DNA from 4 places in the Paenibacillus sp. FSL W7-1088 genome. Region 3 is predicted to be linked to each of the others. Evidence: riboswitches for the same ligand, from Rfam matches in the RefSeq annotation. Region 3 holds a riboswitch; each other region holds the start of a gene.
What was found. Region 3 has a riboswitch for thiamine pyrophosphate ahead of MKY42_RS02370 (ABC transporter substrate-binding protein). Riboswitches for the same ligand answer to the same signal wherever they lie in the genome.

Region 1: linked by a shared signal. The riboswitch ahead of MKY42_RS04745 (ECF transporter S component) and the one ahead of MKY42_RS02370 (ABC transporter substrate-binding protein) in region 3 are both predicted to bind thiamine pyrophosphate.
Region 2: linked by a shared signal. The riboswitch ahead of tenA (thiaminase II) and the one ahead of MKY42_RS02370 (ABC transporter substrate-binding protein) in region 3 are both predicted to bind thiamine pyrophosphate.
Region 4: linked by a shared signal. The riboswitch ahead of MKY42_RS03575 (hypothetical protein) and the one ahead of MKY42_RS02370 (ABC transporter substrate-binding protein) in region 3 are both predicted to bind thiamine pyrophosphate.

What each region holds. Positions count from the first base shown of each region.
Region 1 covers NZ_CP150216.1:1,032,969-1,040,897, forward strand. Annotated here, with positions in the region: gene MKY42_RS04725 (aspartate/glutamate racemase family protein) at 246-938, shown strand; gene MKY42_RS04730 (radical SAM/SPASM domain-containing protein) at 1,075-1,950, shown strand; gene MKY42_RS04735 (pectate lyase) at 2,318-2,986, shown strand; gene MKY42_RS04740 (copper amine oxidase N-terminal domain-containing protein) at 3,159-4,112, opposite strand; TPP riboswitch at 4,276-4,386, shown strand; gene MKY42_RS04745 (ECF transporter S component) at 4,625-5,218, shown strand; gene MKY42_RS04750 (ABC transporter ATP-binding protein) at 5,219-6,727, shown strand; gene MKY42_RS04755 (energy-coupling factor transporter transmembrane component T) at 6,702-7,496, shown strand; gene MKY42_RS04760 (PQQ-binding-like beta-propeller repeat protein) at 7,611-7,929, shown strand, end outside.
Region 2 covers NZ_CP150216.1:3,250,751-3,258,679, reverse strand. Annotated here, with positions in the region: gene MKY42_RS14885 (ArsR family transcriptional regulator) at 1-360, opposite strand, end outside; gene MKY42_RS14880 (hypothetical protein) at 568-843, shown strand; gene MKY42_RS14875 (hypothetical protein) at 1,028-1,687, shown strand; gene MKY42_RS14870 (TetR/AcrR family transcriptional regulator C-terminal domain-containing protein) at 1,756-2,361, opposite strand; gene MKY42_RS14865 (DHA2 family efflux MFS transporter permease subunit) at 2,643-4,082, shown strand; gene MKY42_RS14860 (hypothetical protein) at 4,161-4,343, opposite strand; gene MKY42_RS14855 (TetR/AcrR family transcriptional regulator) at 4,362-4,511, opposite strand; gene MKY42_RS14850 (GNAT family N-acetyltransferase) at 4,600-5,133, opposite strand; gene tenA (thiaminase II) at 5,184-5,855, opposite strand; TPP riboswitch at 5,977-6,075, opposite strand; gene MKY42_RS14840 (hypothetical protein) at 6,122-6,412, opposite strand; gene MKY42_RS14835 (FAD-binding oxidoreductase) at 6,435-7,565, opposite strand; gene MKY42_RS14830 (helix-turn-helix transcriptional regulator) at 7,808-7,929, shown strand, end outside.
Region 3 covers NZ_CP150216.1:490,563-498,491, forward strand. Annotated here, with positions in the region: gene MKY42_RS02355 (ABC transporter ATP-binding protein) at 1-514, opposite strand, end outside; gene MKY42_RS02360 (ABC transporter permease) at 560-1,318, opposite strand; gene MKY42_RS02365 (MTH1187 family thiamine-binding protein) at 1,318-1,608, opposite strand; gene MKY42_RS02370 (ABC transporter substrate-binding protein) at 1,828-2,868, opposite strand; TPP riboswitch at 3,090-3,202, opposite strand; gene MKY42_RS02375 (NAD(P)-dependent oxidoreductase) at 3,348-4,103, opposite strand; gene MKY42_RS02380 (VOC family protein) at 4,122-4,508, opposite strand; gene MKY42_RS02385 (hypothetical protein) at 4,700-5,188, shown strand; gene MKY42_RS02390 (MFS transporter) at 5,638-6,873, opposite strand; gene serS (serine--tRNA ligase) at 7,255-7,929, shown strand, end outside.
Region 4 covers NZ_CP150216.1:757,967-765,895, reverse strand. Annotated here, with positions in the region: gene thiC (phosphomethylpyrimidine synthase ThiC) at 1-1,710, opposite strand, end outside; gene MKY42_RS03575 (hypothetical protein) at 1,707-2,000, opposite strand; TPP riboswitch at 2,053-2,166, opposite strand; gene MKY42_RS03570 (IclR family transcriptional regulator) at 2,286-3,029, opposite strand; gene MKY42_RS03565 (alpha/beta hydrolase) at 3,388-4,416, shown strand; gene MKY42_RS03560 (Fe-Mn family superoxide dismutase) at 4,616-5,935, shown strand; gene MKY42_RS03555 (S-layer homology domain-containing protein) at 6,071-7,929, opposite strand, start outside.

The DNA of each region.
Region 1 (7,929 bases), 540 kb from region 3:
GTTTTAACTTGGTTTTAAATTGTTTAAATTCTAGCATCGCGTTGCAGCAACCACAATAACCCAGACAATCAATACATCCTATACTTCGATTGAAAGAATCTATAGGTGACTGTAGAACGGGGGGCAATCGACTCTTTACTTTGCTTACGGAGGCAGGTTTATTTAAGATGTAAGAATACGGTACAATGTCTATTAAATTTCTATAGGTTGCTTTCGGGATATGACCTAGGGAGAGGGGAGTGCTTATGAAAACTATTGGGCTTATTGGTGGAATGAGCTGGGAGTCATCGTTAGAATATTATCGAATTATTAACGAAGAAGTGAAAACTAAATTGGGAGGATTGCATTCAGCCAAGTGCATTTTATATAGCGTGGATTTCGAAGAAATCGAGCGCTATCAAGCTGAGGGAGAATGGGAAAGCGCTGGAAAATTATTAGGCAATGCTGCTCAGTCTTTGGAAAAGGCAGGAGCTGAAATGATTGTAATTTGTACAAATACGATGCATAAAGTGATTAATCATATTGAAGAAAAAGTTAGCTTACCCGTTGTACACATTGCTGATTCAACAGCCAACCAGATTCAAAAGTCCAAAATAAGTACAGTTGGTTTACTTGGCACCAAATATACGATGGAACAAGATTTTTATAAAACACGTATTGAGCATAACGGCATTAAGGTTTTGATACCGAATGAAGAGGATCGAAAAGTGATCAATGAAATAATATATGACGAATTATGCTTAGGTGAAATTAAACAAGAATCAAGGGATTATTATAAAGAGGTTATTAACAGATTAGTTGATGATGGAGTCGAGGGGATAATATTAGGTTGCACCGAAATTGGTTTATTAGTAAAACCGGAGGATTCAGAAGTGCCCTTATTTGATACAACACGGATACATGCCATTGAATCTGTTAATCTGGCATTAGCCAAATAAAATGGACCTAACGGGATAAACCGGTTCTCGGATTTACCTTGGCACCTGAACCCGATATAATAGTGGTGGCACATATGAGCCGGATCACAAATGAGGGTGGGACTGTTCTCCCTCTAAGCAGAATGGGGACCCCGAGTTGAAAACGTTCAAGAAAGTATATATTGAGATCACAAGTATATGTAATCTGGCATGCAGCTTCTGTCCGCAGACCAAACGTGCCAAAAATTTCATTGACCCTGAAGTCTTCAACAATATATTGGATCAGATCAAACCCCACACCAAACATATTTATTTACATGTCAAAGGTGAGCCGCTGCTTCATCCCAAAATTGATCTGTTATTGGATTCAGCGCATGAAAAGGGATTCAAGGTCAACATTACGACAAACGGTACGCTGCTGCCCAAAACCCAGCACAAACTGCTTGGCAAACCCGCGCTGCGTCAGATGAACTTCTCCCTGCACAGCTTTGATGGTCACGAGGGATCCACAGACCGTGAGGGCTATCTGGGTAATGTGTTGTCTTTTGTCCGGGAAGCAGTGAAGCATAATGTCATTATTTCATTCCGACTCTGGAATCTGACACAGGATAACTTCACGAATGCGCAGATGAACCGAAACCGGGAGACGCTGGAGGTTCTTGAACGGGAGTTCAATCTGGATTTCCGTATTGAGGAGAAAGTTGTGCCGGGGAGCGGTGTCAAAATTGCCCCGAATGTATATCTGAATCAGGATCATGAATTCCAGTGGCCGAGTCTGGATGCACCCGAAGATGATGGTAAAGGCTTCTGTCATGCGCTTCGCAGTCAGGCAGCCGTGCTTGTCGATGGAACTGTGGTTCCATGCTGTCTAGATGGTGAAGGTGTAATTAACTTGGGCAACGTTCACGAAAAATCGTTCTCGGAGATTGTGGATGGTGAACGAGCCAATAATCTGTTCTATGGTTTCTCCAAACGGGAAGCCGTGGAGGAATTATGTCGGAAGTGCGGATATCGTCAGCGGTTCGGAGCCTAAAGCGTAATTTAATAAATAAAATGAGATTCAAAATAATAGAGATCACGTTGTCTGAAAACAGATGAAGTGGTCTTTCGTTTTTTTTTTAGAACGATAAAGGAGCATATAGTCATAGATTATAAGTTGTAAAAGAAGCATACCCGAAGTTGAGATCGGCACATTACACAATGGAGTACGATGCAAAAAATGCCGAGAACACAGGTATAATGCTGTCGTTTCTATATCTAAGCTAATGATTATTATCGTAACATTCCTTTTTTGGTAGGATCAGGGTAGGTTCCAAGCCAGAGGTGCACCTCTGATCGGTTCCTTGAGGACAAGCTTATGCTTGTACGCCAATTCATCAGAATAAGGGAGGATTTAAGTGATGAAAAAAATGTTGACGTTGTTACTGTCCGCGGGTTTGGTCGCTTCATTATTCAGTGCAATTCCAGCTTTTGCCGCACCTACTGTGGTAAACTCAACGATTATTGTACCCAAGGGTGAAACGTTTGACGGCAAAGGCCAAACCTATGTAGCTAACCCCTCCACACTGGGAGATGGATCTCAAGCGGAAAATCAGAAGCCGGTATTTCGACTGGAGGCAGGCGCCACGCTCAAAAATGTAAATATCGGTTCACCCGCAGCTGACGGTGTTCATTGTTACGGTAACTGTACAATTTCAAATGTGGTGTGGGAGGATGTAGGCGAGGACGCTCTGACTCTGAAATCAGCCGGAACAGTCAACATTACTGGCGGGGCAGCTTACAAAGCCTACGATAAAGTATTTCAAATTAATGCAGCCGGAACGATTAACATTAAAAATTTCCGTGCAGACGATATTGGCAAGCTGGTGCGTCAAAATGGTGGAACCACCTTCACGGTGAACATGACGCTGGACAACTCAAATATTTCCAACGTCAAAGATTCGATCATGCGTACGGACAGCAGTACATCGCAAGGGAAAATTACAAATACCCGTTATTCTAAAGTCCCGACCTTATTTAAGGGATTTGCTTCGGGAAAAACCAGTCAGTCCGGAAATACGCAATATTAAGACAATGATATCCGTGAGCGAATAAATAAAGAATAATGCTAAAAAGGGATGTCCCCCGTTATGTTTATTCATCACGTAGGGGACATCCCTTTTGGTGTTGCATTCAGAAGAAGCATCATTTGCCCACCTGCGCCGATACAAAGGTCTCTAAAGCCTGGGCGGGCATTCCAATTTACTTTTCTTCCGGAACTTCAACGATCACTTTACCTTTCTCAGGGGCAATGGAGCCCGCATGGATGGAGCCGGACTTGTTCATGATCTCGTAGGAAGTCTCTTCAAGCATACGAGAATACTTAAATGATACGAGGGTTTGACCCTTGACGGAAGGGCGAGTCCCTGCTTCAGCAACGGGTTTGGTTTTGATAAAAAACAGGTCACCGATAGTTCCGGCATCTTTACCGATATTGGCCTGCCATTTCAGCAGGGCGTTTTCATTTTTAATCGTGTAATAGCTGATCAGATCGTTATCTTCAACAATGAAGAAACTTTCCTTTTTGCCTTGTTCAAAAATGTATTGAATGGATGAATCCACTGGACCCAGAGGGTTGCGAATCTCCAGGCGTGCTTGTCCCAGTTCAGAGAAGTGTGGCAAATGCAGCGCAGCTTCACGCGCCACAGTCAGATCAGCACTGCTGTAGTCTTTGACCACCGCAGCATCCGTGGTGTAGATGTAGGCCTCCTTGGCCGTCTGGTTCCAGCGAACCTGTGCGCCAAAGGCTTCGCCAATGGCACGGAGCGGAAGCATGGCTTTGCCATTCACCAGAATGGGAGCGGACGACAACGTCGCATTCTGACCGTTTTTCTTCATTGTTTTGCTGTTGGGTATAAGAACATATTTGTCGCTGTCTGTGCTGATGCTAATCTGTTTTGTTTTGTTATTGTAGCCAAACGTATAGTCCCCGAGGAATTGAAGTTCAGTCAATGCTACGTACGTTATACCCTGCTTTATAACCACATCATATTGAGCTTGTACATTGTTAATATACGCTGTCGGTTTGTGTGTTGTTGCTGCTTCCGCGACAGTGGATGACAGCAGTGCGGGTGCCGTACCCGCGGTGAGAATCGAAGCGGCAAGGATCATTTTCCACTTTTTTTGCTGCCAGGCAGTATTGGTTTGTTTCATCATTATCAATCTCCCTTCTTGTATACCAAACGGACTACTTGATCCAAATGTTGCATAGTATTGTAAAGTACACCACAGAATGTCTTCTCTGATTTACCCAAAATACAGCGTAATGATTTTTCCGGGATTGTCACAAATACCCATGTGTTGTACAGTAGAAGCAATGAAATAAGTGAACCGGGAGCTCAATGAAGTTGGGCTGAGAGAGCGGCCTTGTGCCGCTGACCGTAAATCTGATCTGGGTAATGCCAGCGTAGAGAACATGAATTTGCGATGTGCAATGGTAAGCGATAGGGATAGAACATAAATGTCAGCGTTTCTTGGGTGCAGCAGGATTTTTCTGATGTGACGGGAATGGTGTCGTTTGTTTTCTTCTTTCTCTATATCTGCCTAATGCGCAGCATCGTGAGATTGTAAACTGTGCGTATGGCCTGCCTGGAAACCGGGGAGGCTTTTTTGTTTGTTTTATTGTTTATTTTATAAATCCAGGGAAACAGAGGAAGGAAGTAGAGAACATGTCAACAGCAGTAGGCAGCAACAGATTGAAGTTAACCGATATTTTGGTAACGATTGTGATTGCGGTGGTCTTCGGGGTGATCTACAAAATATGGGGACCTACATATGATCTGATGAAGCCATTCGGCGTTCATGCGGAGCAGATGATTTATGGCATGTGGTTTATGGCGGGAACCTTTGCCTTTGTAATCATTCGTAAGCCGGGTGTAGCCATTCTGGCTGAAGTAGCGGCATCCACGGTGAGTGCTTTTCTCGGAAGTGAGTGGGGCATGTCGACACTGGTGTATGGACTGTTGCAAGGGCTGGGTGCAGAGATCTTCTTCGCCGCATTTCTGTATCGGAAAAGCAATCTGTTCGTCACCTGCCTTGCGGCTATTGGTGCAGCGGCAGCTTCACTTGTACTGGATTATCAGTACGGGTACATTGATTCCCTCTCGGCTTGGAACTATACACTGTTTATCGGGTTCCGCTTCATTGGCAGTATTCTGATTGCAGGTGTATTCGCCTATTACCTTGCCAAAGCGCTGGAGCTTACAGGTGTAACACGATCCCTTAGACCGGTGTCGAAGCAGGATTACGAGGCGCTGGACTAGATGAATGAAGTGGAGAATGTGCAAGCGGTAGGTGTTACGAATCTAAGATGCAAGTTCCCGGGAGAGAAGGCCTTGGTGTTTCAAGGCTTGTCTCTCTCTGTGCGTCAAGGGGAGAAAGTATTGTTGCTTGGTCCAAGCGGATCTGGCAAATCAACCTTGCTGCAAATTCTGAGCGGTCTGATTCCGCGATCTGTGGAGATTCCGATGAAATGTGATGACATTCGGGTGCCTGAGCAGCCCGGCATTGTTTTTCAAGATCCGGATACCCAGTTCTGTATGTCATATACGGATGAAGAGATTGCTTTTGTATTGGAGAACCGGAATATTCCACGCGAGCAGATGCCTACCCTTATCCATCAATACCTGGAACAGGTTGGGTTATGCTTTGAACATAATCGAACACTCATTCAATCGATGTCTCAGGGTATGAAGCAGCGTCTTGCGATGGCTTCGATTCTGGCCATGGAGCCAGACGTACTCTTTTTGGATGAACCAACGGCACTGCTGGATGATGAAGGAACCTCTCAGGTGTGGGAAACGGTGAAACAGATTGCACAGGACAAAACACTCATTATCGTAGAACATAAAATTAATGAAATCGTCGAGTGGGTAGACCGAATCATCGTATTGTCGCCTGAAGGAAAGATTGTGGCAGATGGCCCGGCGAATCAGGTGTTTACAGATGAGCGGAATATGCTCAGGGAATACGGGATCTGGTATCCAGGGGTCTGGGAAGAACGAGGCCAATCGAAGGCACAGGCATGGGTCTCAGGAGAGGATAGTCGTTACGGTGCAACAGAAACTGAAAGTATAGATTATAAGGAGGGGGAAACCTCTGCACTGATCCAACCAGCCCTGGAAATGCAGCAATTCACCGGATGGCGCGGAAAAACGCCATTCATTCAGGTGGAGCAGGCCAAGGTATGGAACGGAGATTGGGTGGGGATTGTCGGGGCTAACGGGGCAGGTAAAAGTTCATTATTGCTGTCCATGATGAATATTCTAAAAACGACAGGTCAATATGTTGTGGAAGGACAATCGGCTGGAAAAACCGAGCAGCTTGCAGATCGCATTGCCTTTGTATTCCAGAATCCTGAATTTCAATTCGTGACAAATTCAGTCCGTGATGAAGTGGGATTTTCCTTGCTGAGCGGAAAGCTAACTGCCGAAGAAAGAGGTATCCGAACCGATCATATGTTGGAGCAATTCGGACTGAATGAGCTGTCCGGTAGGCACCCATATCAATTGTCGATGGGACAGAAACGACGGCTGAGTGTAGCATCAGCTCTGGTACGGGAACAGCGTATTTTGTTATTGGATGAACCTACCTTTGGACAGGATGCGCGGAATACCTTTTCCATGTTATCCCAGCTGGAGCGGTTGCGGCGTGAAGGGACAGCCATCGTGATGGTTACGCATGATCATGAAATCGTGAAACGTTATTGCAACAGGATCTGGACGGTGGATGAGGGGAGGTTAACGGATGCAGCTCTCGTTTCCTCATCGTGAGACCTGGCTTCACGCGGTGAATCCGGGGTTGAAAATGATTTTCCTGACACTGCTGTTTGTCTTCGTCATCCTTGTTCACAACCTGAATGTAATGGCGAATGTGGCAGTTGTCATGCTTTTACTGCTTGGTTGGACGGGTCACCCATGGCCCAGATTATTGCTGTATGCGTCTCCGTTCATTCTGGTATTTATATCAACTTCCACAGGGATGATCATGTTTGGTAAAGGCGAGACCACCTGGTTTCAGTGGGGATTGATTCATATTACCGAAGAGAGCTTCTATCGCGGGCTGCACCTGGGCTTTCGTTCCCTAAGTATGGCGGCAGCTGGATTGTTGTTCGGCCTGACGACCAAGCCTGTTCGTCTCTTTTATTCCCTCATGCAGCAGTGGAGGCTCCCACCTAAGTATGCTTATAGTTTCCTGGCGGCGATGCGTATGATTCCGATTTTGCTGGATGAATTCCAGACGCTGCGGTATGCCATCCGCATTCGGGGAACGAGGCAGCACGGCTCCCGCTGGAATGTATACGGCACACTGAAACGATATGCTATTCCACTACTTGCACAGAGTATTCGCCGTGCACAGCGTATGGCGGTGGCGATGGAAGCGAAAGGATTCAAGGAAGGCGGGAGCCGTACCTATTACGTTCAGATCGGATATTCCCGAGCGGATGTATGGTTTGTGGGGTATTTTATCATCATGTTAACCGCTGCTTATATATTGGGAACCACAATCCCATATCATTCAACGCTTGTGGATGTAAGATAAGGTGAGACCTGTAATTATTTCGTACCTTGTAAATATATTTGGGAGTAACAGTAACTTTTCATTGTTCAAAACGTCCTTAATGGAAATAACTTCAAATGATTGGAGTGGACTGACGTGAAGACCGGGCGTAAAAGGAAAGGGACGGGCTACCCATGGAATATAATTGCTGGTATCGTAGCTGTGCTGGTCACGGGGGGACTGTTGCTGAATAACCATGCCAGGGCGGTTGAAGGACAAGGTTCCATTTCAGTTATGCAAATGCAATCGGTGAAGCTTAATTATAAAAAGGGGGATAAGGTGACGGTAGCTGAAGGTGTACCTATTTACAGTGGTGTGGTCGAGAGCAGTGTTTCCCCTGATCTGATGGACATAAACGGGTATAGCTCCGCCCAAGGAAGCCTGCAAATAGACGCTGTTCGCGGGGAATGGATCA
Region 2 (7,929 bases), 2.8 Mb from region 3:
CTCAACTTCACAGTCGCTGTAATGCCCTATCGGCATCTGTACTTCATAAACATTCGTCTCCCGTGCGGGAAAGGATCTTACCCGATCCAGGGCAATATGAATATCATCATAATTGCGGCTGCAAACCTTCATGGCCCCGCGAGAGGCCGGGAGCATTTCCGTATGTATTAAATTCGCTGCCTCCAGCACTTTAATATGGTTGGCTACCGTTGACACCGGCAGGTTAAGTGCTTCTGCAATTTCGATAATGTTTAATTTGTTGGCATTTAAAAGCTGGAGAATGTCAATCCGGGAACGAGTTGACAGGGCATGTGTTACAGTTACCAGTTTTTCCGGGTCGTTAAAGCTGAGTTCCAGCACGTATTTGCTCTCCTTTGGAAAATATTAATTAAAAATAATTCTACTGAATAAGAGGAATAAACACAATGTTGCCATGAGTAAATCATGCTTGCGAAAGAAAGCATTTGAGAACATTTTCCACGTAATCTTTTCTATAGTAAAGGCAATGAATAGAAGTAATCTGCATTTCTTGCATTTATTGCATTTCTTGCGAAAGGAAGGTTAAACGTGATAAGTGAAATCAACAGCTGGATTAGGCATATTGCTTCTAACTATATATTGATTATTGCGGCAGCTTTCATTTTCTTTGCGATTAAGGCTGTAATCGGATTCTATACCTACAAGCATTACAACAAACAATTGGACCATCTTCACCATAAAGTCGATCTGCTCATTCAGGAGCAGCAGCTTCTCGCTCAGCAGTTTTCCGTTCCTAACGAAAACAGAGAAATAACGCCAAAAGAAGACCACCTCGAGTCTTCATCGCAAACTCCTCTAATGTGATCTTCTATCTTTTATCCACTTTTAACCACATGAGAAGCAAATGAAAGCATCATTTATACAGGATTACATTACAGGCAGGGATGAACATGTCTAAACTTAATACGTGGACCATATGGTTTACTATGGTATGCTTGAACACTAGGCTCATTCTTTGCACATCGGGGTTTCGTTCGGGAGGGATACAGTGAATTGGATACGTCCAGTGAATAGAGGGGAATCTGTCTTTAAAGTTAAAAATAATCGCATTATCTACTTTGCAAAATTATCTATTCCACTCAATGCCCTTATCGCAGCTGGAAAAATATTTTTGGGAATCTTCTCGCTCTCCTTCTTTTTATGCATTAACGCCTTTTATAATATCGGCATCGCTGTTGCCAAATATTACGCAGCAAAAGCACATGAGGACTCGAATCTTACTGATTCCAGCCCGGAGGATATTCTAAAGAAACAATACGCTGCATACCGATTTATAGGCAATATTGTACTCGCTTCAAGTGTGGTCTACATCATCTATTGCAGCAAGTTATTGTTCTTCACAGGCAGTAGGACGCATTACCCTCACTATGTCGCCTTCATCATCGCTGCCGTTACTTTTACTGAGATCGCCGTTTCTCTTGGGGGCGCCATTATGGCGAGACGGAATAATGAACCGGTCATCGAAGCCATCAAACTGACGAACTTCTCCTCATCATTAATCTCACTTTCTTTAACACAAACTGCAATTATGTCATTCTCATACAAAGGAGATCCTACCTTTTACAATGGACTATCAGGCATCTTTTTTGGTGCTCTCGCAGCACTCATCGGACTCTATATGATATTACGAACTCCGACAGTAGAATAGCCCTTTTATAATCTGTTGAAAAGACATCCGCGTATAGTTGAGCCTGACTATAGCTGGATGTTTTTTTGTTATATCAAGTCATTATAAGAATACGCACGAATTAATGAGAACTGTTTAGCTAGAAAATGCGGTGCATAAGGCATGTCATTGCGAAGCCAGGATACAATGGTACCAATCAGGGCTGAGGAACTGTACCAGATGGCGATCTCCTTATGAATACCCGCTTGTGAAAGAGAGTTTTCCAGCTCCAAGCTTTCGATCTTGGCCGAAACGAGTTTCGATAGCAATTTCAACAGCCTCTCCGTAAAAATAGGCGTTCGTCTGGAAGCGAGAACGACGCGATAGAATTTGGAATGGTCAGCAAAGTGTTCAAGCAATTTCACTAGCACTGGCCAACCATCGTCTTTGGCAGCATCCTCAAATTGAGGAGCATGTTCGTCCACAATGCGTTCAATGTTCTCAATCATCTCATCCGCCATTTTCTCCATCATGTCTGTGATATCCCGATAATGCAGATAAAAGGTCACCCGATTGATCGTCGCTCGTTCTGCAATTCGATTGACGGACAATTTCTCGATGTCCATTTCCTGCAACAGATCTACAAAAGCATCACGAATCAACTGTCTTGTACGAAGTATACGAGGATCTGTAGCAGACTTCTTATCGTTTTTCATGCAAAATCACTCCTCAAATTTTGAAAATTACAATTTTAAATGATCAGTCGTTTATTTCCGAATTAGACGACATATTTTATTATTTCGTAAAATAAGCAACGAAAATACCCAAAATCGTAAATTGTAATCTGCGGGAATATGTATATAATTCAATAGATACAATGTAAACTATACAACACGTTGTAAATTTAGTCACGTGTGGATTGAAAGGATGGAATGGATTGAGTCAGGCTAGATTAAAAGAAAGAGATGACGTAAAAAAGGGCCCCATACTGTTTGTTATGATTTTGGGTGCATTTCTTGCCACATTGAACCAAACCGTTATGAGTGTGGCAACGCCGGAGCTGATGGGTGATTTTAATATCTCAGCAGCAACAGCCCAATGGTTTACGACAGGCTATATGCTGGTGAATGGAGTCCTCATTCCCATCACAGCCTATTTCATGCAACGCTTTTCGACACGGCAATTATTTCAAGCTTCGATGTTTATTTTCCTCATCGGTACGATTATATCTGCCCTTGCGAGTAATTTCGGTACATTGTTAACAGGACGTATGGTGCAAGCAGCCGGTGCTGGTATTATCATGCCATTGTTGATGCATGTCATTCTTACCTTGTTCTCTCCTGAGAAAAGGGGCGCCGCGATGGGTATGGTCGGTTTTGCCATCATTTTCGCTCCGGCCATTGGGCCAACCCTTGCTGGTTATATTCTTGAGCACTACACATGGCAAACGATGTTTTACGGGATGATTCCACTAACCGTTATTGTTATTGGTTTTGCGTTTGTATATCTCAAAAATGTATCTGAACGGGTCAAACTCAAATTCGATACGCTCAGCGTACTGCTGTCCACGATTGGATTCGGCGCATTGCTGTATGGCTTCAGCCGGGCGGGAAGTCTGGGATGGTCAAGTGCAGAAGTCATCATATGCCTTGCAGCAGGAGTTGTTGCTCTTGGACTGTTCACATGGAGACAGCTCGCGTCAGCAAATCCCCTGCTCGATCTGCGGGCTTTCAAGTATAATATGTTCTCTCTGACCACGATCATTAATATCGCGATCACAATGATCATGTATGCCGATATGATGTTGCTTCCTTTGTACCTCCAAAATGCACGGGGTTACACGGCATTGGAGTCCGGATTATTATTGCTTCCAGGAGCGCTTGTCATGGGCTTCCTGATGCCAATAACCGGTAGATTGTTTGACCGGTTTGGTGCAAAATGGCTGGCGATTATCGGGATGGTTATCACGATCGTAACCACTATTGGTTTCATTGATCTAACCGATTCTACCAGCTATACCTACCTTGTATTAATGTCAACAGGTCGTCGAATTGGTATGGCCTTGCTCATGATGCCGATCCAAACTGCAGGTTTGAATCAACTGCCTCCAAGACTTGGGCCACACGGTACAGCAATATCCAACACCGTCAGACAGGTAGCCGGCGCTGTGGGTACTTCATTGCTTGTAAGTGTAATGACCAGTCGCACAACGGCACATGTACAGGATATGGTGGCCACGGGAGCAGCCAAAGGCTTAACCCAGCAGCAGTTGGGAATGGAATCCATGATCCAGGGAATTAATGATGCTTATGTTGTCATTATCGGCATTGCCGTTGTGGGATTGCTACTTTCCTTCTTCATCAAACGTACCAAACAAGCAACGGAGGAAGACTCCAAACAGCCTGTAAGACAAAAAGTCTCGATGAATACAAATTAAGAACAGTATCAACATGAATTACATCATGTAGAGCCTATAGTCTCGCATACCAAAAGCGGCAGATCAGGACCCTAAGCTTTACGTCCAATCTGCCGCTTTTTTGTGTATGAAATAATAAAATAAACCGTAGCCTCTCCACTGGAGAGAGATCTTCCGCGCTAACGTAGAATAACTCCACAACCGCTTTGTTTCTGGCAACATCATCGGGAACATAATCTGATCCACCAGCAGATCAAAATCGGAAGCATAGCTTTGGCTCACCAAAGCTCTGGCGAATCATCATGTCTTCCTGCACACGCTGCTCCAGAATGGCAAGAATACAAATCTTTTGAACCAAAGAATTTTGTAAAATATTCCTTTGGACACACCTGACTCGTCTAGTATCATCTGTATGGAAGTGTTGGTCACTCCATGTCTCTCAAAGAGCACAAGTGCTGAGTCCCAATAACATTTGTTTCCGTTTATTCATAAGTTCCCCCTGATGATATAGGTGGTTCACGTTGCGCTATTCAACCATCTACTGCAAATCCACTGCAAACATCACATGTTCCTTCCAAATCCCCTTGATTTTAATATTCTGACGGTCGGTTTCCTGGAACCCCGCCTTGCGCAACACTCGAATTGATCCGGCATTGTCGGGCAGTGCACCTGCCTCCACTCGTTTTATTCCAGCGTCATTCACGGCAAAATTAAGTACTAGCCGCAGAGCTTCACTCATGTATCCCTTGCCATTCCGGGCCTGGTCGAGCACATAACCAACAATCCATTTGCTGATGGAATCCAGTTCAAGTTCGAACAGAGAGATCTCCCCAATAAGCTCATGCGCATGCTTCAGGAAGATCCCGAAAGAGTAACGTTTCCCTTCTTCCCTCGCCTTGTTCCAGCCTTCAAGAAGGGCGACCTGACCCTCCAGTGTATAGAATGTCTCTGATCGTTCACTTGCCGATATCTCTTCGAAAACAGCCCGGTTACGGAGCTGCAAATCCAGCAGTGCTGGCGCGTCCTCCACGTTCAAAAATCGTAAATAGATGCGTTCCCCATGATTGTTCATCTGTATGTTCATCCTTGTCTCTGGTTGTAATAGAGTTGAGATTTCATTCATCAGAAGTACGAAAGTTGCCGTTTATAAGCCATATCCCAGAACAGATATTCAAATTCAACACTTCTTCTGAATATGTCTTCAATGGCCTCCAGTTCCTGCTCGGTTTTATGTTCACATAATGCATCCAATGTATCATAGAACCATTCGAATGAATCGCGGAATTCATCACTTGCATAATTTTCGATCCACGTCTGATAGAAATTGCCCTCTAATGAATCTCGATATTGTTCTTTTAATCTTGTGGCATAGTCGTAATACGTCCACGCACAAGGGAAAATGACGGCGATGATTTCGGCAACACCACCTGTTTGTGCAACACTCATCATATTCGACGTATACGCCTTGTTGTACAGAGACGGTTTGATCGTATGATTTTCATCCAGCGTAATCCCAAATCCCTTCATATAATTTCGATGCAAATCCATTTCTTCGTACAGAATAGCGTGTTGAATCACCGTAAAATTCGTCATCAGTTTTTCATCTGTCGCCTTCACTGCACCCATGGCAAAAATCTTCGCATATTCAATCAGATATGTATAGTCCTGAAGAAGATAAAACTTAAACGCTTCCTGATCCAGTGTGCCTTTCCCCATTTCGTGTAAAAAAGGATGATTGTATCCATCTTCCCATACGGTTCTGGACTTATCTTTTAACGTTCTCGAAAATGACATGATCATTGCTCCTTTTATTCAAATCATGATGCCCCCGCTTCACAGTCAGCTATCGCGTTCTGTCCCCCAAAATGCAGACCAAAAAGCCCTTGACCTATTTTCGGCAAGGGCAAAATAACATGAGTACATGTCATTTGCTCCCTACGTCAGTATTAACTAACAGGTTCAAAGGGTCAGGTTTTAACCTTCTCAACTGCGAACAGTCCCCCTGCAAATAGCTCAGGCTTATTACAACATGTGTTTTTCCAAATGTCAATCCATTCCTATTAATCTTCAAGTTCCCCTAAATCTTCTTGCAGGTTCTTAAGTCGGGTCCGGATGGTCTTAATCATACTTTGTACCTTGTTTAACTCATCCACCCATTGTTGCTCATTAGAGACGTTCGTCGTTGAAGTTAAATGATACGCCGGAGACGTCCTTAACTTGTTTAAATCCGATTCGTATGCCCGCCGCTCTTCCTCGGCCTTTGCCAATTCCTCCTCGGCGATGGCAATCTGATGCTCCAGATAGATGATATCTGAAGAGTAGCCGTGAGATAAGCGCTGTGAATACGTCATAGTTCACCTCATTTCTGATTCATCATTTCTGATCAACCATAGCTTTTCCAAGGTCATATGGCTGAATATCGATATCTAACTCCATACCAAGAGCCAACTTGGCCAGTTGACTTCCAATAAAAGGCCCCATCGTTAAACCGGAAGCTCCAAGCCCGTTGGCTGTAATCAAGCCATTCCAACCTGGGACAGCACCCATTACCGGAAGAAAACCTGGTGTAAATGGACGAAATCCTACTCTTACTTCCTGAAACGTGCTATCAGCTAAACCGGGAGCCAGTTCCAATCCTTTATTCAAAATTTCCTGCATTCCGCCTGCGGTTACTCTTGTATCGTATCCTTCAATATCATTTTCGTGAGTCGCTCCGATCACAATCTTCTGTTGATCAAAGGCTAACAAATATTGATCCGAAGGAGGCATGACTACAGGCCAGTTCCCAGTGTCCTTTCGATCGTGAACCTGCAAGTGCATAATTTGTGCCTTCTGATAATGAACCTTAAAATCAATGCCCAAGGGCTTCAACAGTTCATTAGCCCAAGCGCCAGCACACACAATAACCTCGTCAGCCGATATGACTTTACCGTCCACAACCACTCCAGTTACTCGGTCCGATTCATATTGAAGTGTCGCGTCACCATTAATCAGGACCGCTCCATTTCGTTGAGCCGATCGGATTAACGCATCACGCAGCGCACGCCCGTCAATACGCGCGGCTCCGCTGATGTAGACTGAATGAAAGCTCTCCTCCAGAAGAGGAAAACGCTCATGAGTTTCTTTTGCATCTAGACAGGTAATATCGGCAATCTCCGGTGCATCTTCTTTACGAAGGTGTGCCCTCTCCTGCATCTTGTTAATTTTGTCCACATCCGTATGAATACTAAGAGCACCCACTTGAGCGTAACCTGTTTCCGTTTCCCCTTCACTCTTGAGTTCTTCAATCAACCCGGGATAAAAACGTGCCCCCGCCTTGGCAAGCTGATACCAATCCTGATTACGGCGCTGAGATAACCAGGGACAGATGATCCCGGCAGCAGCATCCGTAGCCTGCCCTCGATCTTTCCGGTCTATAAGAAGAACTTCCGCACCCCTTTTTGCCAATTGATACGCTGTGGAAGCCCCAAGAATTCCTGATCCTACGACGATGACTTTCTTCATGACTGCATCCCTTTCCTAAATCACTGTATCCATTATAGCGTATACTATATGGTCTGATAATGGCAAAGCATCGACATGATGATACGTGTTCCTAAAAGGTTTTCGATAAGTGGTTCATCGAAGTGAATAGACCGTTTAAATTAATGTCATTTATGTAATATAATTCAAATCATGTTTCTTTTAACGCTGTATCTTCGCCATTTACGCACACGACCTTTAACGAAATGAGGAATAACACAACGATGCCGAAACCTAGTACGGGGAATTCACTGGATACCGATATGCCGCTTATGATTACAGGTCAAAATCAGCTGACTGTAGATGAATTAATGAATTGGAACGGTCATTCACGGGATTACAGTAT
Region 3 (7,929 bases):
GATAGGCTTGTTCGAACCCGGCCAGTCCGACACTGCCCAGCCACTTTCGGGCATCTGCAAGCGCCTCAGCCCGGGGGGGTGCATCCGCAGACACTTCACCTGCAAGCAGCACATTGTCCTCAATGGTACGCCATGGGAAGAGGGCAGGCTGCTGCGGCATATAGCTAATCTTGCCGCGTTGCCCGGTAACATTCTGACCATTCATCAGGATTTGTCCCTCCTGTGGTTTCAGCAGGCCGCCGATGATGTGAAACAGGGTGCTTTTGCCGCAGCCGGAAGGGCCGACGATGGCTACGAATTCTCCTTGTTCCACGGTCAGGGACAGGCCATCCAGAACAGGCAATGTGCTGCGTCGCTCGCGGAACGAAGCATGCACGTTCAGAACTTCGAGCGCTGGTGATGATTGATGTGCAGGTAAGGCCACGTTTTCTTGCTCGGGACCTCCGCTGCTCGTTGGAAGGGTTGCACCTTCATCCGGCTCAGCAGCTACCCGCTCGTTGTGTTCGGGTGTCATCTTGTCATCACTTCCTAACCTTTATAGGGTGCATATATTTCAAAGTTATCGCTTTTGTGGTCGCCAGCGTACGAGCAGCTTCTCCAGTAGCGCAATGAGCAGGAAGAGCAGCAGGCTCAGTGCTACAATAATCATGATTGCCACGAAAAGACGATCCGTCCGATAGGCTGATTTTTGCAGCATCATATAATAACCGATCCCCTTATCTGCACCGATCCATTCGGCGATAATCGCACCCATGACGCTGTACGTAGCGGCGATTTTAATCCCCGAGAATACCGAGGGCAATGCATGTGGAAGTTCGAGCTTCCAGAAGATTTGGCCGCGTTTTGCACCAGCCATGCGCATATAGTTCATCATCGCTGCATCGGTGCGGGTCAACCCGTCCATAGCAGCTACAGCCACCGGGAAGAAGCAGACCAGGATGATAGTAATCAATTTGGGCAGCAGCCCAAATCCGAACCAGATTAACAGGAGCGGCGCGAGCGCGATGGTCGGAATATTTTGACTAAGGATAAGTAATGGATAGAGTGCAGATTTCAAAAATGGAATCAAATGCAGCACCATCGCAATCAGTAATCCCACGAGCGTACCTGCTGCGAACCCAATCAATGTCAGCTGGATTGTTGCCCATGCATGCATGCCAAGTCGATCTGCTTGGGACGCTGCTTCATGGGCGATGTCCGAAGGCGCAGGCAGCATCCATTTCTCAATATGGAACAGGGAGACAGCTCCCTGCCATATCGCTATAAAGAGAATAACCGCCACAAAGGGCGGCCATACGCTTTTCCAATAGGCATGCATTAGCGATATTTCTCCGTCAGGGTGTCCATGCTGAAGCCGCTTGGGCTATGGGCGATCTTGATCTGTGAGATGATGCTTGGACTGCCGGCTTCCACGAGAACTTCGTGCATTTTGCGGACAACCTCCAGCAGTTCCTCCAGTTCACCCTCCATCGTGGTATCCAGTGGATTAACCTGATATTTCAAGCCGGACTGCTGAATCACTTCAATGGCACGGTCAACATAAGGATAGGAATTTTCCCCATTTGGCGTTTTGGGAATGACTTGAATGCTAAGTAGTGTGCTTGCCATGAGAGATCACTTTTCCTTTCGGGTTAAATTGCATGAGTTAAACCAGCTTTACACTTTACCACTCCGATTGCAGTACCCTCTTCCGATCACTGTTATCCCCGGATTTCTTTAACAATTTTTAACGGAGGAAATCCGGGGATAAAGGTGAGCGCTTCGCTTCTTCAGATGGGTTCTGCACTCTTCGTTCTGGTGTAAAAAAAAGTTAAACTTAAACCATTTTTATTGGGGTAGAAACTCGTTCGTATACGCTTTGGATACATCTACCTGCTCATCGAGCAGTTTTTTGCTAAACATCCAATCTGTATAGTTCTGCCATACTTCCTGCTTTTGCTCACCCCAGCGCGGTGCGTCATCCTGATATTTCGGACTCAGCCACTTTTGGCTTGCGAGTACAAGGTCCTTATCCAGATCCGGTACGGCCTTGATCAGAATGTTCGCAGCGTCTTCGGGATGATCAATCGCATATTGATATCCTTCGGAAGTGGCTTTCAGGAATGCTTTAACCAGCTCGGGATCGTTCTGAATCGTCTTTTCATTGGTAACGAGTACAGGAGTGTAGTAGTCCAGTGCCTCGGAATAATCCTTCACATATAACATGTCGATCGGTTCGCCGCGCAGTTCGGCTTCAATACCCGTCCACGCGTAGAAAATCCAGGCAAAGTCGATATCACGTTTCACAGCGGTGAAAAAGTCGGCGTCACCCATGTTAATGTTTTTCACTTTGGATACATCGGCGCCTTCACCTTCCATAATGGATTGCATCACGGCTTCTTCTACCGGGGAGCCCCAGCCACCATAGGTTTTGCCTTCAAAATCTTTGGGAGATTTGATGTTCCGATCCACCGGAGCAGCAAATCCCGACGTGTTATGCTGAATAACGGCTGCGATGGACACGAGCGGTACGTCTTGTGTGCGGGCCTGAGTCACACTCTCCTGATAACTTACGCCAAAAGGCACTTCGTTCGAAGCTACCATCGTATCCGCGCCTCCGGCACCTGGCTGTACAATCTCGACATTTAAGCCTTCGGCTTTGTAAAAACCTTGATCTACGGCCGCATACAGGCCGGTATGATTCGTATTTGGTGTCCAGTCCAGCACTACTTTAATGTCCTTGAGGGCTGCGTTGTCACCTTCATTGCTGTTTTCGGTATTGCTGCTGCCAGTTTCTCCTGAAGGTGCAGCTTCTTTGCCGCCACATGCGGCCACAGCCACTAGTAGTACGCACAAGAGCATTAGGCCCATCATTTTACGCCATCTCATCTTCATTTCTCTCCTTCATGTTGTCCGGCCAGTGGCACGGGGTACTCCTTGGCTTCATATCCAAGCATCTTGCATAAATCGACAGATTTATACCAGCTATGATCCGGATGACGTCATTTTTTTTAGCTCTCTGGCTATATAAAAGAACATTAAAAAAGCGCCCCGTTAATCCGGGACGCGTGCAGGCGTTAGAGATGTGGCACTCAGCAAAGAGGCTGGGCCAATTCGATATACTCCGATTCCTACGCTGGCATGATCCAGATCAGGTCTAAGGGTCAGTATCTTGGTGGGATACACTCTCAGCCGGCCTATTCCGACTCCCCTGGGAAACTATGAAGTTACGGGCATTACTATGTGTAATTATAGGCCAGAGGCCTATGCATGTCCAGTCAGGAACTGGATGGGGACACGTATGAAGTTATCAAACAGGCCGTTATACATATGTATAACAGCCTGTTAAGATGTGTGATTTTCAACAATTATCGTGGCGAATCATATAAGGAAATCTGACTGAGTGCAAAAGCATCGGATTTCGGGTCATAGCCTACCTGTTTCTGAGTGGCTTCCAGATTCAACCGTTTAAACTTATTATTCGAGATCCCATGCAGTATGGTGAAGGGCTCCAGCTCTGTAGCTGTAATTGCTTTGAACATCAAATTACACAAGTCAGCCGGACTAATATACGCGCTCATATCCCTTGCCTCCAGCACGGGTCCATCCGGTTGAAAATCATCATATGCACCGATACGTATTGCAACACTTTGTAAACCTTCGGTATACGCAAAATAGGAAGCAAGCGATTCTCCAAAACATTTGCTAACCCCGTACAAATTCCGTGGGCGTGTCGGCATGTCTGGATAGACCTGAGCATCAATGGGATACCCCTCGATCGTCTGTGCACTGCTTGCCAGAATGACTCTTTGCACACCTTGGTCCTTGGCTGCACGGAATACATTAAATGTACCTTTGATATTGATGTCCAACAACGATTCATAGAATCCGGCATGCGGGGAAGGATCTCCCGCCAGATGTACAACCACATCCATGCCTTCGCAAGCGTGCTGACAGGCTTCGGGATCTGTCACATCCAGTGTCATGATCTCATGGTCTGTCCCTTGATACGTATGCAGTCTGTCGATATTCAAATCTGTTAGTCGCAGGTGAAATGCTTCTGACAAGTGTTGGGACACGTCACGTCCAATTTTTCCGGCTGCACCGGTAATTAAAATGTTCATAAAAATCAGCTCCAATTTTTAGCGCTGGAAGAACTCAATCCATTCCTTTTCAGGTCCATAGATGAAGAAATAACGGTAACCGTTAGGCAGTGTAATCATCTCTCCATCAATAAACTCGGCCTCGGTTTCTTTAATGCGGTTATACTCGGCCTCAAGGTCATCGACATGGATGGCAAAGTGGTGCACCGTACCTTCGGAAGGCAGCTTGTCGCTGTATCCCTGAATCAACTCAATCTCGGTCTCATCGCTTCCGTTGAAGCCGAGAAAGGCGAGCTGAATGACACCGTTGGTATGGGTTACCCGGTCTTTCAATTCAAGACCAACAATCTCCGTGTAGAAACGCAGCGTGGTCTCCAGATCGCGAACGGCAATGCCGACGTGGTCAATGCGCTTTTGAAAACTCATAATCAAAAATCCTCCTTTAAATATGCAGTGGATCTTTTCTACCATTTTAAGGGATATCATAGGGCTGTACTACGGGGTTGTCAAATCCGATTTTTAATTTGGAAAAATTATAATTGTTCACAGAATGTTCACTTATGAGGAAGGCTTCATCATCTCTATAATTACGAAGGTAAACAGAGAGGATGAGAGATTTGCCAACGACGAAGAAAGAACAGATTGTTTTTGGAATGATGATGTGCACAGGAATGGTCATCGTCATGATGACTTTCAATTTATGGCACAATGGGTTATTGAGCAAGATGTCCGCGCTAGATATACTGCTTCAATTCATATTGTGTTTTATTATTGCGTTTCTGGTGGAGTTCTTCATTGTTGGACCTGTAGCGAGAAAAATTGCATTTTCCTTACCTTTTGACAAATCCAATAAAATTTTGGGCGTGCTCGCTATGTCATTTTTCATGGTCATTGGGATGGTTCTGATCATGTCCTTGTACGGAATGATTTCCGCTTATCTTGCGAATCAGTTAAATGGAGCCTCCGTACTAAGTACGTATCTTCATACGATTGCTCGTAATTTCAGCCTGGCGCTTCCTTACCAATTGATTATTCTGGGACCACTCGTTCGATATGTGTTCGGTAAATTCATTAAGGATAAGGGGAGTGTAGTCCCTTCAACCTAAATAACGTTAGTTCCGATTTAGAGCACCTGAAAGTATTTCCTGGGCAATCTTGTGCAAATAAATAGATCGTATGATCACCTTCAATGAAAGGTGATCTGAGGCAAAGGTAGGACACTTTCTACCATGATTACAGCGCTAACGAATCGAGAACATCTTATTAGGCCGGTTTTTAAGGAATGAAAAATCTAACGAATCTCAGCGGCGTTATTATGCTAAGAAACTGCAACGAGACCTTGATTTGGAGCTAATTATCTAGAATAACGTCTCTAGGATTCGTTAGATTTCAAACATGCAGAAATGGAGATGAATAGCGTGTACCAGGTTCGTTAGAACAGAATAACGCTACAACAAAATGTCCACCGCCAATTCATGGCGGTGGACATCTCAATCTCTATAATAGGTATTCTATTTCTGATTCTAATTCTCAGGTCTGCCTCGACACATAACTGTTAAGTCACTGTATCGACCACATGTTTGTTCTGCCATTGATACGCAATCACGCTGATCATCAGCAGACCAACTGCAAAAATGGCAAGCATCCATGCGGACTGGTTAACCTCCAGATGGTCCAGACTCCAGCCTGTAACCAAAGGCAGAATGGCACCACCAACCCCACCTGACGCAATCAGGATGCTGGGCGTTGATTCTTCTGTTCCAGGCAGCATTTTGCTGGCGAAGACGAGGGCAATGGAGAATACACCAGATAATGCGAGCCCGAGCAACAGAATGATCAGAAATGCCGACCAGATCTGGTTGGTAAAAGGAAAGATCATCAGCAGCACAACTGCTGCAAGGCAACTGTACAGAACGTAGACGCGATATTGGAATTTCTCCGCAATATATCCGGCAAACAGTCGTCCAACGGACATGGCGATCCAGAAGCAGGTAACACTAAGTGCAGCACCTGCTTCCTTCATGTTCATTTTCTCAATCAGAATGGCTGGCATGAAGTTGGCAAGGCTCATTTCAGTGCCGACATAGAGAAAGAAAAATAAAACAAATAAAGACAGAAGAGCCAAATTACGGCCGTGATAGGTTGAACGAGTTGGTTTAATGTCTTCAGGATTCGTTCCATTTGGCAATTCAGCAGCTTGAGTGTGTACAGGAGTCTGGTCTGAGCTGCGTCGACTCAGCTCGTTGTCCAGCTCACCGAATGAACTTTTGGCCCAGAAGATAAAAGTCATCGCTGCACAGACGGCAACCACGAGGAACGACATGCGCCAGTACTCTGCAGAAATCAGACCGCTGGCAATGAGCGGCATGACCATGGCGCCGATACCAAATAACACTTCAAGTCGGCTCATGGCAACCGCCGTATTATCTTTAATTGCTGCAATGATAATTGTACCGATGACAGCCTCGATCATGCCAAATCCAAATCCGGCTGCAGGTGCAATGATGAACATCCAGCCCCAAGGAGGCAGCAGCATATAGGATAACTCTGCAATGCAGAGCAGAGCTGCAGCAATTAATAGACCGCCTCGTTTCCCGAAGCGTTTATTCAACCATGGAGATAACAGTACACCACCCAGGAACCCGGCAAATTGGGCAAATATCAGTGTGCCTCCCTGACTATAATCCTTGCCATAATGTTCAAGAGCAACGGGCAGGATGGAGCCGAGAACCACATGGGCAAGTCCGATGAGGAAATAGGACAAGCATCCAATCCAAAGCAATTTTTTCATGAAGAAAAACTCCTTCTAGATATTATGTTATGTAGTAAGTCTGCCATTCAGGAGTATTTCCTAAAAACAAACAATCTCTATCATAACAGGACATGTAAGGGTATGCACGGATAACTTGCAATGGAGACTAAAGTTCGTATATACTGAAAAACAACAATTACAGATCGGACCATGCCGTTGAAGAGCATCCAACTCGGAGGCGTTTTCGCCAGGGGAGCGAACCATTCCCCAAGTTAACCGGAACCGCCCGTTATCGCGGACCAAGAGGCCGAATCAGAATATTCTGGTTCAGCAAGTTGGGTGGCACCGCGAGCAGAGCGCTCCTCGTCCCAAGGGATGAGGGCGCTCTTTGTATTTTTACAGCCAAAGGAGACGGTGACCATGTTGGAAATGAAGTGGATTCGGGAGCATGCAGAAGAGGTGCAAGCTGCGGCAGTCGGCAAGAGAATGGATATCAGTATTCGCGAATTGTTGGAACGGGACGAAGAGCGCAGAGCTCTTTTACTGGAAACGGAAGAAGGGCGTAGAGTACGTAATTCGTTATCTGCGGATATCGGCAGACTGATGCAAGCTGGTGAGCGTGAGCAAGCCGAGGGTTTAAGGGGACAGGTGAAACAGCTGAATGATCAGTTGGCGCATGTTGAAGCCAAGCTTGCCGTTGTGCAGGAGGAAGTGACAAGGCTGCAATGGTTGGTACCCAATGTTGTATCGCCGGATACGCCATTGGGCGTATCGGATGAGGATAATGTGGAGCTGAGACGTGTGGGTGAGCTGCCGGTATTCGATTATGAGCCCAAGGATCACGTGGAACTCGGTGAACGGCATGATCTAATCGACATCCCACGTGGGGTGAAAATCGGCGGAACACGAAGCTATGTGCTCAAAGGAGCAGGGCTGCTCCTGCACCGGGCTGTACAGCAACTTGCGCTTGATCTGCTGCTGAAGCATGGATTTACGCCAATGGAAGTTCCTCTGATGGTGAGGGAGAATACACTTTTGAACACGGGGTTCTTCCCCACAGGACGGGATCAGGTCTATGAATTACAAGGCGAGAAC
Region 4 (7,929 bases), 270 kb from region 3:
ATCCTGCGTAATGCGCATGCTGCAGAACTTCGGCCCGCACATGGAGCAGAAATGGGCTTCTTTTGCCCCTTCGGCCGGCAACGTCTCATCGTGGTAGGACAGCGCACGCTCAGGGTCCAGCGACAGGTTGAACTGATCCCTCCAGCGGAACTCAAAGCGTGCTTTGGACAGCGCATCATCCCGCCGCTGGGCACGCGGGTGACCTTTCGCCAGATCAGCGGCATGCGCAGCGATCTTGTAGGCGATAACCCCTTCCCGCACATCATCCTTATTAGGCAGGCCCAGATGTTCTTTTGGCGTAACATAACAGAGCATCGACGTACCGAACCAGCCGATCATCGCTGCCCCAATGGCCGAGGTAATATGGTCATATCCTGGTGCAATATCGGTCGTCAGCGGTCCCAGCGTATAGAACGGCGCCTCCTTGCAAATCTCCATTTGCAGATCGACATTCTCCTTGATCTTGTGCATCGGCACATGTCCCGGACCTTCAATCATCACCTGCACATCATGCTTCCAGGCGATTTGTGTTAGTTCACCAAGCGTCGCCAGTTCCGCCATCTGGGCTTCATCATTGGCATCGTAGATGCTTCCTGGGCGCAGTCCGTCTCCGAGAGAGAAGGCCACGTCATACCTTTTCATAATCTCGCAGATGTCTTCAAAATGGGTATACAAAAAATTTTCCTCATGATGCGCAAGACACCATGCTGCCATGATGGACCCGCCCCGTGACACAATGCCCGTCATGCGTTTGGCGGTCATCGGAATATATCTCAGCAGCACGCCTGCATGGATCGTAAAGTAGTCCACACCCTGCTCTGCCTGCTCTATGAGCGTGTCACGATACAACTCCCAGGTCAGTGCTTCGGCTTCTCCATTGACCTTCTCCAGTGCCTGATAGAGCGGAACTGTTCCAATGGGTACAGGTGAATTGCGGATGATCCATTCACGGGTTGTATGAATGTCCTTGCCTGTGGAAAGATCCATCACCGTATCCGATCCCCAGCGTACGGCCCAAGTCATCTTTTCTACCTCTTCCTCGATGGAGGAGGATACCGCAGAGTTCCCGATGTTAGCATTGATCTTCACATGAAAATGACGCCCGATCAGCATCGGCTCACTCTCCGGGTGATTGATGTTCGACGGCAGGATGGCCCTGCCACTCGCCAGCTCCTGCCGCACAAATTCCGGCTCCACACCCTCACGGATGGCAGCGAACTCCATCTCCGGTGTGATCATTCCCTGCCGTGCATAATGCATCTGGGTCACGCAGCGCCCTGCCTGTGCCCGTAACGGTTTACCACGCAAGCCTGGATACTTCTCGGCTCCAGTTCGCTTCCCTCCGGGTTTCAATCCGTTATCCTCCGGTTTTACCGTTCGTCCCTGGTAGGCTTCAACATCTTCACGCTCCGTAATCCAGCGGGTGCGCAGCGCTGGCAGCCCTGCCCGGATATCGGCATGAAATCCGGGATCAGTCATCGGCCCGCTCGTATCGTAGACACGCAGCGGTTCGTTATGCTCCACTCCTTGGGGAGTATTCGTGTCATGAAGGGCAATTTCACGCTCCGGTACTGCAATGTCCGGTCGTGAGCCCTGAATGTACACTTTGCGGCTGCCCGGGAAGGGCTTAATTCGTCCGGCCGCACCTGCACTCTTTTCCAACACCTGATCCTGCTCGTCTTGTCCCAGCGTTCTGTTCTCTGTACTCATCGCTCTTGTCTCCTCCTCATTGGTGATTGCCTGGATTGAAATGCTTGCGCACGAGTCCAAACCATCCACAACATAGAAAAAGGAAGAGCGATCATACCACACAAAATAGGGACATACAGTTCAAGTAATACAGACAGTCGAGGAAAAAAAATCCATACCACCGCTTCGCCAATAGCTCCCAGCTCTTTATCCAAAAGCAGCTCTGACAACGGCTTCCGCCTGTTTACTGTATAAAAAAAGCCGGTTCCCAAGGGAACCGGCTTATGTCCATCACCAATAACGCAACTCATTCAGGCTCCATAACGGAGTCCATCCATAGGTTACATTATATGGTGTTCGTGGTCGTATCGCCGATTACTTCCCTACGCTGGTATGATCCAGATCAGGTGCAAAGGGTCCGGAATCTCATGCGATTCCGTCTCAGTCCGGACAATTCGGACTCCCCCAGTAACGTTAACAAGTTGCAGCATCTCAGCCGCAGATTCATATTCAATTATGCTGACCCTGTTGGGCCGTCCATTACAGAGTAGCGCAACCGGATCATAAAAACAACCTTTAAATTCCAGAACATAAAATCAGGATAACATCAGTCCCATCTGTGTAGCAGCTTCCTTCAGCACAGGTGCGTATTCATGCAGCGTCTCCTGCGAAAGGCGACTAACAGGCCCGGATACCGACAGAGCAGCAGCGATGTTGCCTTTCCGATCCATGATGGGTACAGATACAGCGGCTGCTCCCGGTTCACGCTCCTCATAACTTGTTGCATAGCCATATTCCAGAATGTCTTTCATCTGTGCCAAATATACTTTGGGATCGATAAATACGGGCCATTCCGGTCCATTCATCAGATCTTCGCGGTCCTCTTCGGTGGCAAAAGCCATCAGCACTTTACTGGAGGCTCCCACGGATAGCGGAAGTCTGACGCCCACCGGAGCTACACGGCGAATCGCCTGATCACTCTGTACAGCTTGAATTCGAATCCGCTCACTGCCATCACGCAGATATAAACTCACGGTTTCGCCCAGTCGATCTCTGAGCCGCTCCATCGCAGGAAGGAGCAAAATGGCCGGATCATCGCTGCGAGACATATGGGCAGACAGTTCCCAGATGCGTATGCCGAGTCGATACTTCTCGGTGGCTGCATCCCGGATCACGAACCCTTTGTCCTCCAAAGTAGCCATCAGACGATGGACTGTACTTTTGTGCAGACCGATCTGGCTGGCAATTTCCGTGAGTCCCAGATCACTGCGGGTTGTAAAACACAATAATATATCCAGCGCCCGTTCTACAGCCCGGACGGTTAACTTTCGGTCTTCCATGGCAAGTTGCCCTCCTCATGTTTCATCACATGAAACTTGGTTACATAAATTATATGAGAAACGGTCTCATCTGTAAACCAAAAAGAGCCATTTGGAATAGGAATAATTGTAAATATTTTCTTTTTATAAATTAAAATCCCCTGCTATTTGCACCCTAAGGAAATGTTAACCAGATATCTTCAGAACTATATAACAATTGCGTAACAAATGGCCTCAATCAATTGACTTTGACTATATTGGAACATACGATAAAGATATATTAAATTAAGATTTTGCTTCCTATGTAGTCAGAAAAATCATTTATCCGCTCTGTTCGTCTCGTTGTTATCTTCATTTGATTTTTAAAGGAGGGGCAATCATGTATCCGACATCCCAGAGCGAAGCCCCGCTGCAAACGAAAGTGTCAGATCTGCCTTCTTCGTTATCACCGAGGCTGATCCGGTTCAAACATATTGTCGTGGCGTTGTTGCTCTCCGTTGTATTTTTTCTGCTCTTTTGTTTCATCGCACTGCACGGTTATATTGCTTGGGTATTATCCAATCCAACTGTAGCGCCTGTATTCTCCAATCCCATGCAGGCCAAGAACATGAAGTATCAAGACATCACATTCCCTGCGGCAGACGGCAGTCGAACGATGCAGGGTTGGTATATTCCGGCTGATGATAATGCAAACAAAACCATCATATTCAGCCATGGATATGGTGCGAATCGTGAAGAGACCTGGGTACCGATGTATGACCTGGCCCATTATGCACACCAACTCGGCTTCAATGTGGTAATGTTCGATTACGGTTTCGCTTCACAGGTCAACAAAGCTGTCGCCACAGGCGGCAAAGCCGAGTCCCAGCAGCTGCTTGGTGCAATCCAGTTTGCGAAGCAGCGCGGAGCTCAGGAGCTTGTCGTATGGGGTTTCTCCATGGGTGCAGGTACAGCTCTGCAGACTGGGCTTATTACCAAAGATGTGGATGCCATGATTCTGGACAGCACATTCCTGCTTGAGCCGGATACGCTGTATCACAACATCCATAATCAGATTGATCTTCCGCGTCAGCCTACGCTGGAAATTATGAACCTGCTGTTCCCGATTCTGAACGGGACTGGATTGCAGCAGATTCCGTATCAAGAAGTGAAAAAAGAAGATTATCCTTTCCCGATTTTCTTTATCCATGGTACCGAGGATGAGAAAGCTCCTTACCCGATTGCGGAACTGCTTGCCGGCAACCAGACCAATCCGAATTCCGATGAATGGATTGTGGACGGTGCGCATCATGAGCTGATCTTCCGGGAGCATCCGAAGGAATATCTGCGCCGTGTCTCCACATTCCTGAGTCATGTGACCAAGACGAGCAGCGATGATGTGGACAATACCAATACCGGAGAATCGTGAAAACCCGGTAATTCAAGAGCCCCTATGGGGCTCTTTTTTTGTGTACACATAGGACAAGGTACCTGGAGAATATACTTTTGGGACGTAATTAAAGACAGCTCTAGCTTGTACATTGCCAAATTGAACGAACGGGAGAATCAAATTTAATTTCTGCTGCTGGATCTGAATTTCAATTCACTTGAATGGAGGTTTACCGCATATGAATTGGTATGGATATGGGCATCTGCTGCCTCTGAGGGTACTCGAAGAAGTCCGTTTCTGGAAAGAGCAAGAGAAGGAACATACGATTGTCATTCGCGCCTTGGTTCCTGATCTTGAACCCTTTTATGTCAAATGGCTTGCGGAATGGGAAGCGATCTTTGAGAATAGCGAACGAGTCGCGAATCAGCTGTTGAAGCAAATACTGCCGGGAACCCAGCCACCTGCTCCTTACATCATCCGCTGTATTGAACAGCTCGTGGCTGAGACCTGCACACAATCGCGTGAGTTCATTAGACAGCTGTACGTCCTGCTGGAGCAAAGTACTGCTGTTCAGCAAGTGCCAATTGCCAAAGTGGTTATTCTGCATTTCATTCGCGAATCCGAGTATTTCCTGGGGGTACTTGAAACGCTGAAACAATCTGGAGCTTTGCGGGATTTGGAGTCTGATTCATCGTTTTCACTGAATGATATTCTTCAAACCTCGGGACAACCGGCTGATGCCAACGTAGTGACTTCAATGCCCATGTCTGAACAGCCCTATCGTGAAGCTGTAGAAGAATCATCCAATGCTGCGGGAAAAGCCAACAACCCTACTCCAGCGGTACAGACACAATCTTCGGCGGCTGTACCGTCCCCCAATGCAAGTACAGAGGGCACAACCAACTCTACAGCAGTGCCGGTCAAAGAGAAACCTGTACCTATTGGTGGACACACACTGCCACCCCTACCCTACGCCTACAATGCGCTGGAACCATATATTGACGAGATGACGATGCGCATACACCATGACAAACACCATCAATCCTACGTAGACGGACTGAACACCGCGGAGAAAAAGCTGGCAGAATCGCGGAAAAAGAATAATTTTGAACTCGTCAAACATTGGGAACGCGAACTCGCATTTAATGGTGCAGGCCATTACCTGCATACGATCTTCTGGACGATCATGAACCCCAAAGGCGGAGGCAAGCCTTCCGGTATGCTCGCAGAGCAAATCAAGCGGGATTTTGGCAGCTATGAAGCGTTCAAGAATCAATTCACTGAAGCCGCCAACAAAGTGGAGGGCAGCGGCTGGGCCATGCTGGTCTGGAGCCCGCGGGCGCATAGATTGGAAATTTTGCAGGCGGAGAAACATCAGAACTTATCTCAGTCCGACATCGTGCCTCTCCTGCCGCTTGATGTATGGGAACATGCCTACTATCTGAAACACCAGAATGAACGCAAAAAATATATCGAGGACTGGTGGAAGGTTGTGTACTGGCCAGCTGTGGCGGAACGTTATGAAACTGCGCGCAAGCTGTTATGGCCGCCTTATTAGAATTCTCGGGCTAAGCATAGCATCGGGGCGTACTCTGGAGCGCATTGAATCCATGGTGCTATATGTTGATGTAAAAAAAGAGATATCTCCAGCCGAATGACTGAAAGATATCTCTTTGAGTTTGAATACAACTATTTACTTGCGGATAGAAGCTGCCTCAATCGCTTCATAAGCCCAATGTGTGGCAGGTACATCCGACCAATGTCCTGACGCATTCGTTTCAGCTTGAAGACCGATCAGCTTATTCAGCATTGTAACAGCTTCAGCGCGGGTTATCGGCTGACTTGGACGGAACATTCCATCCTTGTATCCGGTAACTACTCCCGCCGAACTTAATTGTTCTACTGCTTGTTGCGCCCAATGCTCGTTCATATCGGTAAATGCTGTCGGCGCAGTAGTCATCTGAGCAGATGTTAATAACGGCTGTAACACGACAGCCATTTCTGCGCGGGTAATCGCTTGATCCGGCTTAAAGCTGCCATCTGTATAGCCTTGAACAGAACCGGATTGGGCTGCTGCTGATATAGATGCCTGTGCCCAGTGGCTGGATGTAACATCTGTAAATTCATGACTTCCCTCAAGAGTAGATGTTCCCAGAATACGCGTGATTAATGTTGCCATTTCCGCACGAGTTACATTACGCTCTGGTCGGAAACTTCCATCCGTGTACCCCTGAATATAAGGTTGTGCTTTCAGTGTGTTGTCTGTCCAGTCTTTGACCCTAACAATGGAGAATGTACTGAATTTGTTTACTTCAATCTCGACGCCTTGCTGATTATCACCGTTTAGGGTAACCCGTTTGCCGTGTACAAGCTCCTTCGTTCCATCACTATGCTCAATATATACACCTAGCTCCTCAGACTTCACACCTGCAACCTGATTAGCATCTAAAGGCAATATGAGCGTAACAGGTCTGCTCTGAAGATTCGTTTCGATCATCATTGGACGTCCAATGATCTGGATATCCGTTGTACCTACAGATTGGATGATCGACTCATTCGCCTGTGCTCTCGTTTGGATCTCTAAACGTTGGGATTCCTTCTTCACCGGTACAAGACGGAAATAAATATCATCTGTGCGTCCGTTCAAGGAACTCGCCGGAATGATAATCTTTACATTAGGATTGGAAATAACCAGATTCACTCCTTGCTCAGCCAGCATTACTGACGATTGTGGAGAGAGCTTCAGATCCCACTGTGATACTTCATCTTTTGCGTCTGGAATCAAGACAACCGCTGTATGGGAGCCTGTCTGTTTCAACTGGTCGATAATGGTTTGCGTTTTGCTCTGATCAAGAAGAAGTTCATCCTTAACCGTACCATCTGTTCCTCGAGTACGATTAATCTTCAAGGAAGCGATCGTTGAAGCTTGATCCCCATTCGCCACATCCACTTTGATTACTTCTTTCTGTGGAGCTTGTGGAGTTGTTGGCGTTACAGGAGTTGGAGTAATAACTCCCCCACCTCCCCCATTACCTGGCGTTTCTGGATTGGATGGAGTTATGTTAATCTTCACTGAATTAGAAATTCCATATTCGGATACGCCATCTTCATATACAGCTCTAACAGCGAAAATATATTTTTCGCCTTCTCTAAGATCATTAATTTCCCAACTGCTATTCAAAATATTAGAAGTAACAAGTACCCATTGTGAAGGGTCTACTGGTGCTGATGAACCTTCGTACATATAGACCGAAGCTAATCCGTTCAAGATTGGATCCCAAGTTAACACAACCTTTTTCTCACCTTTTGTTGCCACTACATGCTGTGGTACAGGAAAGTTCGGGTCTGGGTCTGGATTTGGATTAGATCCACCACCATTATTATTCTCCTCTTGCGGGATCACCACGTTAGATGCAACATAATCTGAATTTTCTTCATCGGAAGCATATGATCTAACTGCAAACACATAAGATTCACCATTCGTCAGCCCACCGATATGTCCATCGATGTAACTGTCCGTCACATTTGTCCACAGATCCGGATCCTTTGGTG